Regions from separate parts of the Streptomyces sp. NPDC002032 genome, predicted to be linked through region 2. Evidence: riboswitches for the same ligand, from Rfam matches in the RefSeq annotation. Region 2 holds a riboswitch; each other region holds the start of a gene.

Region 1 (2,257 bases), on a different contig from region 2:
TCGTCGAGTCCGTGCTGATGCGCTACCCCGACCGGGTCACCATGTGCATCTCCTCGCAGGCCGGCTGCGGTATGAACTGCCCCTTCTGCGCCACGGGCCAGGCCGGTCTGGACCGCAACCTCTCCACCGCCGAGATCGTGCACCAGATCGTCGACGGCATGCGCGCCCTGCGCGACGGCGAGGTCCCCGGTGGTCCGGCGCGCCTGTCCAACATCGTCTTCATGGGCATGGGCGAGCCGCTCGCCAACTACAACCGCGTGGTCGGCGCCATCCGCCGGCTCACCGACCCGGAGCCCGACGGCCTCGGCCTGTCGCAGCGCGGCATCACCGTCTCGACCGTCGGCCTGGTCCCGGCCATGCTGCGGTTCGCCGACGAGGGCTTCAAGTGCCGCCTCGCCGTCTCGCTGCACGCGCCGGACGACGAGCTGCGCGACACCCTCGTCCCGGTGAACACCCGCTGGAACGTCCGCGAGGTCCTGGGCGCGGCCTGGGAGTACGCGGAGAAGTCCGGCCGGCGCATCTCCATCGAGTACGCGCTGATCCGCGACATCAACGACCAGGCGTGGCGCGGTGACCTGCTCGGCCGGCTGCTCAAGGGCAAGCGCGTGCACGTCAACCTGATCCCGCTGAACCCGACGCCGGGCTCGAAGTGGACCGCCTCTCGTCCCGAGGACGAGAAGGCCTTCGTCGAGGCCATCGCGCGGCACGGCGTACCCGTGACCGTGCGGGACACCCGCGGTCAGGAGATCGACGGCGCGTGCGGCCAGCTGGCGGCCTCCGAGCGCTAGATTCCGGCCAGGAAGGCCCACAACCGGCCGCGGGGTACCCTGTGGCCGGACAACTTCATCATTCCGACAGGGGAGCGCCACAGCGCTGAGAGTGCGGTAACCGTCATCCGCAGACCCTCTGAACCTCGCCCCGGTCATTCGGGGTAGGAAGTTCGGTCATCACTCAAGCTGTTGCGCCCTGCCCGGCGTCCGCTCCCACAGAGCGCCGGGCAGGGCCGCGTCTTCTCCTGGACATCCCAGGAGGAATTCACCAGTGAGCACCACCAAGAAGATCGCGGGCGCCGCGCTCGCGGCCGCGCTGGGCATCACCACGCTCGGCGCCTGCGGCGGCGGCGACGCCAAGGACAAGCCGGCGGGGGCGGGCGACGCCCCGAAGTCCAAGACGGTCACCCTGGTCTCCCACGACTCCTTCAACGTGACCGACACGGTCCTCAAGGAGTTCGAGCAGCAGAGCGGCTACACCGTCAAGGTCCTGAAGTCCGGGGACGCCGGCGCCGCGCTGAACCAGGAGATCCTCACCAAGGGCTCCCCGCGCGGCGACGTCTTCTTCGGCGTCGACAACACGCTGCTCTCGCGCGCCCTCGACAACGGGATCTTCACCCCGTACCAGGCCAAGGGCCTCGACCAGGTCAAGCCGGAGTTCGTGCTCGACCAGCAGCACCGGGTCACCCCCGTCGACACCGGCGACATATGCGTCAACTACGACAAGCAGTACTTCGCCGACAAGAAGATCGCCCCGCCGCAGACCCTGGACGACCTGGTCAAGCCGGAGTACAAGAACCTGCTGGTCACCGAGAACGCCGCGACCTCCTCGCCCGGCCTCGGCTTCCTGCTCGCCTCCGTCGGCAAGTTCGGCGACGACGGCTGGAAGGACTACTGGAGCAAGCTGAAGGCCAACGGCGTCGAGGTCGTCGACGGGTGGGAGCAGGCCTACAACGAGCGCTTCTCCGGTTCCGCGGGCGGCAAGAAGGCCAAGGGCGACCGGCCGCTGGTCGTCTCGTACGCCTCCAGCCCGCCGGTCGAGGTCCTCTACGGCGAGCCCCAGCCGGCCGAGGCCCCCACGGGCGTGGCCACCGGCACCTGCTTCCGCCAGGTCGAATTCGCGGGCCTGCTCAAGGGCGCGAAGAACGAGGAGGGCGGCAAGGCCCTCGTCGACTTCCTGGTGAGCAAGAAGTTCCAGGAGGACATGCCGCTCCAGATGTTCGTGAACCCGGTGGTCAAGGACGCGAAGCTGCCGGAGGTGTTCACGAAGCACGGCGTGGTCGTCGAGAAGCCGGAAACGGTCGCCCCCGACACCATCGCCAAGAACCGTGAGCAGTGGGTCAAGGCATGGTCCGCGCTCGTCGTGAAGTAGTGCGGCAGGACTCCCCGAAGGAGGGCGGGCGCGCCACGGCCGTCCGGCTGGCCCTGATGGCCGTGCCGCTCGCCTTCTTCGGGCTGTTCTTCGCCTATCCCGTCGCCGCGATCGT
Region 2 (2,257 bases):
CGGTTCACGTCGATCACGGAGTACTGGAGGTCACGCGGCGCGTCCGGCGCGTACGCGACCACCACCTCCTGGCCCTTCTCCAACTGCCGCGGCGCGCCCGGCTGGATGATCTCGAAGAAGGCCCGGCCCTTCTCCGGTCCGCTGCCGACCTCGACGGTCGCCTTCTTGCACTCGCCGGTCTGCGCGGCCTGCGCCTCGCGTCCCTCGGGAGTGGAGGTGTCGCCGGTGGGCGGCACTTGGGAGGCGTTCACCGATTTGCAGTCGACCTTCGCCAAGGCGACGACCGTGCCCTGCTGGGTCTGGCGGTCGAAGCCCACCCCGGTCCGCTCGTGGGCCGGGGCGCCGCCCGGCCAGAGCACCGCCATGCCGATGAAGACGGCGGCGGCGAAGGGGATCAGCACGGCGGCGATGACCTTGCGCAGGTGCTTGGAGACCGGAGCCGCCGGCCCGTGGCCGTGGCTGTGGCCGTGCGCATGACCATGGGAGGCACCGGCCGCGGGTCCATGAGGCGCGTGGTCGTGACCGGTGTGGCCCTGGTGATCCGTGGGCTCGGTGGGGGGCTTCGTCGAGGACGTCACTGGCAGATCATCGCAAGAGATGAGGGGGCCCACTATTCAGCACGCCACAGATGACGCTAGCGTGGGGGCACCTTTGCACAACGCGGGAGCTCGGAGCACCGGGCTGAGAGGGCGCTGATCACCGTACGCGCATGAGAATGCGTACGGGAAGAGGCTGCGTCGACCGCCGAACCTGTTACCGGGTAATGCCGGCGTAGGGAGATCAGGTCTCATGACCATTCAGGACGCACGCACGCCTGCCGTCAGCCAGGACGCCGACGGCCAGACCGAGCGCCAGCCCGGCTGGCACAAGGGATACCTGGCGGGCTCCCGCCCGGACATCCGGGTGCCGGTCCGCCAGGTCCACCTCACCAACGGCAAGGACGTCACGCTCTACGACACGTCCGGTCCGTACACCGACCCGCAGATCGACACCGACGTCCGCCGGGGCCTGGCGCCCCTGCGCGAGAACTGGATCATCGGCCGCGGTGACACCGAGGAGTACGCGGGCCGTCCCGCACGCCCCGAGGACGACGGCATCAAGCACACCTCGCCCCGCGGCGGCCTCAAGAACCTCGACGCGGTCTTCCCGGGCCGTCCCCGGCTGCCCCGCCGTGGCCGCGGCGGCGCCGCCGTCACCCAGCTCGCGTACGCCCGCCGGGGCGAGATCACCCCGGAGATGGAGTACGTCGCGATCCGCGAGAACGTCTCCCCCGAGGTCGTCCGCGAAGAGATCGCCGCAGGTCGCGCCGTCCTTCCCGCGAACGTGAACCACCCGGAGATCGAGCCGATGATCATCGGCAAGCGGTTCCTGGTGAAGGTCAACGCCAACATCGGTAACTCCGCGGTCACCTCCTCCATCGAGGAGGAGGTCGACAAGATGACCTGGGCCACCAAGTGGGGCGCCGACACGGTCATGGACCTCTCGACCGGCCGCAACATCCACACCACCCGCGAGTGGGTGCTGCGCAACTCCCCCGTTCCGATCGGCACCGTGCCGCTGTACCAGGCGCTGGAGAAGGTCGACGGCCGGGCCGAGGAGCTGACCTGGGAGATCTACAAGGACACGGTCATCGAGCAGGCCGAGCAGGGCGTCGACTACATGACGGTCCACGCCGGAGTGCTGCTGCCCTACGTGCCGCTCACCGCCCGCCGCAAGACGGGCATCGTCTCGCGCGGCGGCTCGATCATGGCCGCGTGGTGCCTGGCGCACCACAAGGAGAACTTCCTCTACACGAACTTCGAGGAACTCTGCGACATCCTCGCGACCTACGACGTCACGTACTCGCTCGGTGACGGCCTGCGCCCCGGCTCCATCGCGGACGCCAACGACGCCGCGCAGTTCGCGGAGCTGAAGACGCTGGGCGAGCTGAACACGATCGCCAAGCGCCACAACGTGCAGACGATGATCGAGGGCCCGGGCCACGTCCCGATGCACAAGATCAAGGAGAACATCGACCTCCAGCAGGAGATCTGCGAAGAGGCGCCGTTCTACACGCTCGGCCCGCTGACCACGGACGTCGCGCCCGCGTACGACCACATCACCTCCGGCATCGGCGCCGCGATGATCGCCTGGTGGGGCACCGCGATGCTCTGCTACGTCACGCCCAAGGAGCACCTGGGCCTGCCGAACCGGGACGACGTCAAGACGGGCGTGATCACCTACAAGATCGCCGCCCACGCCGCCGACCTGGCCAAGG
Region 3 (2,257 bases), on a different contig from region 2:
AGTTCGTAGACCCCGCCGGCGGTGACCGTGGTGTCCCAGCCGAGTTCCTCGCTGGTGGCGCCGACGACCAGTTCGCCGTTCTCGCGCGGCACCAGGTAGACGTGGCTCCCGCGCACGACGGCCCGTACGGTCCGGGACAGGAACGGCGCGTACGCGGCGGGCACCGACAGCCGCAGCACCTGGCCCTTCACGGGCCGCACCGGCACCGCCACCTCCGGCGGCACCCCGGCCAGCCGTCCGCTGAGCGACCCCGCGGCGAGGACGCTCTGGCCGGCGCGCAGCTCCGTACCGTCCTCCAGTACGGCGCCCAGCGCACGGTCGCCCCCGGTCAGCAGCCGGGCCGCGGCCGCCCGGTGCACCGCGACGCCGGCCCGCTCGCAGGCGGCGAGCAGCGCGGCGGCGAGCCGGCGGGGGTCCACCTGGTGGTCACCGTCGACGCGCAGCCCGCCGCGCACGCCCGGGGCCAGCATCGGCTCCAGGCGGCGGCACTCGCGGCCGGTGAGCCACTGCGAGTCCAGCCCGCAGCGGCGCTGGAGGGCGTGGAGTTCCCGCAGGTGGAGGCGGTCGTCGGCGTCGAGGGCGACGGCGAGGGTGCCGCAGGCCCGGTAGCCGATGTCCAGGCCCCCGCTGGCTTCCGCCAGTTCGGCCGCGAACTCGGGGTAGCGGGCGGCGGAGGCCACGTTGAGCCCGAGCAGGGTCTCCTCGCCGTAGTGCAGTTCGGTGACGGCGGCGAGCATGCCGGCCGCGACCCGGGCGGCGCCGCCGCCGGGGTCGGGGTCGGCCAGGGCGACGCGCAGTCCGCGCCGGGCGGCCCGCCAGGCGGTGACCAGGCCGATGAGGCCGCCCCCGATGACGAGGACGTCGGTTCCCGTCCGGGATGCCCCGGATGTTCCGGATGAGTGCATGGGCGTCCAGCCCCTCCCTTCGCCGGCATGACCCGGATCAGGTTCGTACGGTCGGAGGCCGTCCAGCCTCCCTCTCAGCCCGGTGCGCCCGGACTCCCGCGATAGGTACGGTGGCCAGACTAACCCCGCCGCGGGTGGCGGGTAAGGCTGCCTCCCCGCGCCGCGCGCCCGCGCCGCCCACCCGCGCCGCCGCCCCTGCCGCCCCGATCCCGCCCGCCCCTTGTTCCTGACGGGCCGTCAGTTCATTAGGCTGGGCGCGTGAGCGAGCAGACGCAGCAGACGAAGCCCGGTGTCGTGATCGTCGGCGCCGGAATGGCCGGGGTGCAGACCGCGGTGGCCCTGCGGGAACAGGGCTTCACCGGCCCCGTGACCCTCCTGGGCGCCGAACCCCACCAGCCCTACGACCGGCCCCCGCTGTCCAAGGCGGTGCTGCTCGGCAAGGCCGAGGACTCCGCGTTCGACGTGGCCTTCGACGTGGACTTCGAGGACCTCCGCATCGACCTGCGCCTGGGCGTCGAGGTCACCGGCGTACGGGCCGCCGAGCGCGAACTGGACACCCCGGCCGGCCCCCTCCCGTACGAGGTCCTCGTGCTGGCCACCGGCGCCGAGCCGCTGACCCTGCCCGGCGCCGCCGGCGTCCCGGGCGTGCACCTGCTGCGCACCCTCGACGACGCCGTCCGGCTGCGCCCCGTCCTGGCGGCGGCCCCCGACCTCGTCGTCGTCGGCGCGGGCTGGATCGGCGCCGAGTTCGCCACCGCCGCCCGCGGGGCGGGCTGCGCCGTCACGGTGGTCGAGGCGGCGGACCGGGTCCTGGCCGGGGCCCTGCCCGCCGAGGTGGCCGCCCCGATGGCCCGGTGGTACGCCGAGGCCGGCGCCACCCTGATCACCGGCGCCAAGGTGGCCGCCATCGAGGGGGGCGTGGTCCGGCTCGCCGACGGCCGGGAACTGGCGGCCGGGGCGGTGGTCGTCGGCATCGGCGCCCGCCCCGCCACGGCCTGGCTCGACGGCACCGGCATCGAGCGCGGCCCCGACGGCTCCATCACCGCCGACGCCCACCTGCGCACCTCCCTGCCCGGGGTGTACGCGGTGGGCGACTGCGCCTCCTTCCCGTCGGCCCGCTACGGGGCCCGCCTGCTGGTCCACCACTGGGACAACGCCCTCCAGGGCCCCCGGGCGGTCGCGGCGAACATCCTCGCCGGGGAGCCCGTCCAGGCCTACGACCCCGTGCCCTACTTCTGGTCCGAGCAGTTCGGCCGCTTCGTCCAGTACGCCGGCCACCACGGCGGCGCCGACACCCTGCTGTGGCGCGGCGACCCGGCCGGCGCCGCCTGGTCGGTGTGCTGGCTGCGCGG

The links. Region 2 has a riboswitch for thiamine pyrophosphate ahead of thiC (phosphomethylpyrimidine synthase ThiC). Riboswitches for the same ligand answer to the same signal wherever they lie in the genome.
Region 1: it holds a riboswitch for thiamine pyrophosphate, as region 2 does, so the genes downstream of both, ACFYYT_RS07730 (thiamine ABC transporter substrate-binding protein) here and thiC (phosphomethylpyrimidine synthase ThiC) in region 2, are expected to answer to the same signal.
Region 3: it holds a riboswitch for thiamine pyrophosphate, as region 2 does, so the genes downstream of both, thiO (glycine oxidase ThiO) here and thiC (phosphomethylpyrimidine synthase ThiC) in region 2, are expected to answer to the same signal.

What each region holds. Positions count from the first base shown of each region.
Region 1 covers NZ_JBIASM010000002.1:791,716-793,972, forward strand. The annotation lists gene rlmN (23S rRNA (adenine(2503)-C(2))-methyltransferase RlmN) at 1-788, shown strand, start outside; TPP riboswitch at 847-956, shown strand; gene ACFYYT_RS07730 (thiamine ABC transporter substrate-binding protein) at 1,042-2,142, shown strand; gene ACFYYT_RS07735 (iron ABC transporter permease) at 2,199-2,257, shown strand, end outside.
Region 2 covers NZ_JBIASM010000006.1:7,171-9,427, reverse strand. The annotation lists gene ACFYYT_RS15975 (YibE/F family protein) at 1-611, opposite strand, end outside; TPP riboswitch at 651-795, shown strand; gene thiC (phosphomethylpyrimidine synthase ThiC) at 790-2,257, shown strand, end outside.
Region 3 covers NZ_JBIASM010000007.1:100,262-102,518, forward strand. The annotation lists gene thiO (glycine oxidase ThiO) at 1-905, opposite strand, end outside; TPP riboswitch at 903-1,015, opposite strand; gene ACFYYT_RS18365 (FAD-dependent oxidoreductase) at 1,164-2,257, shown strand, end outside.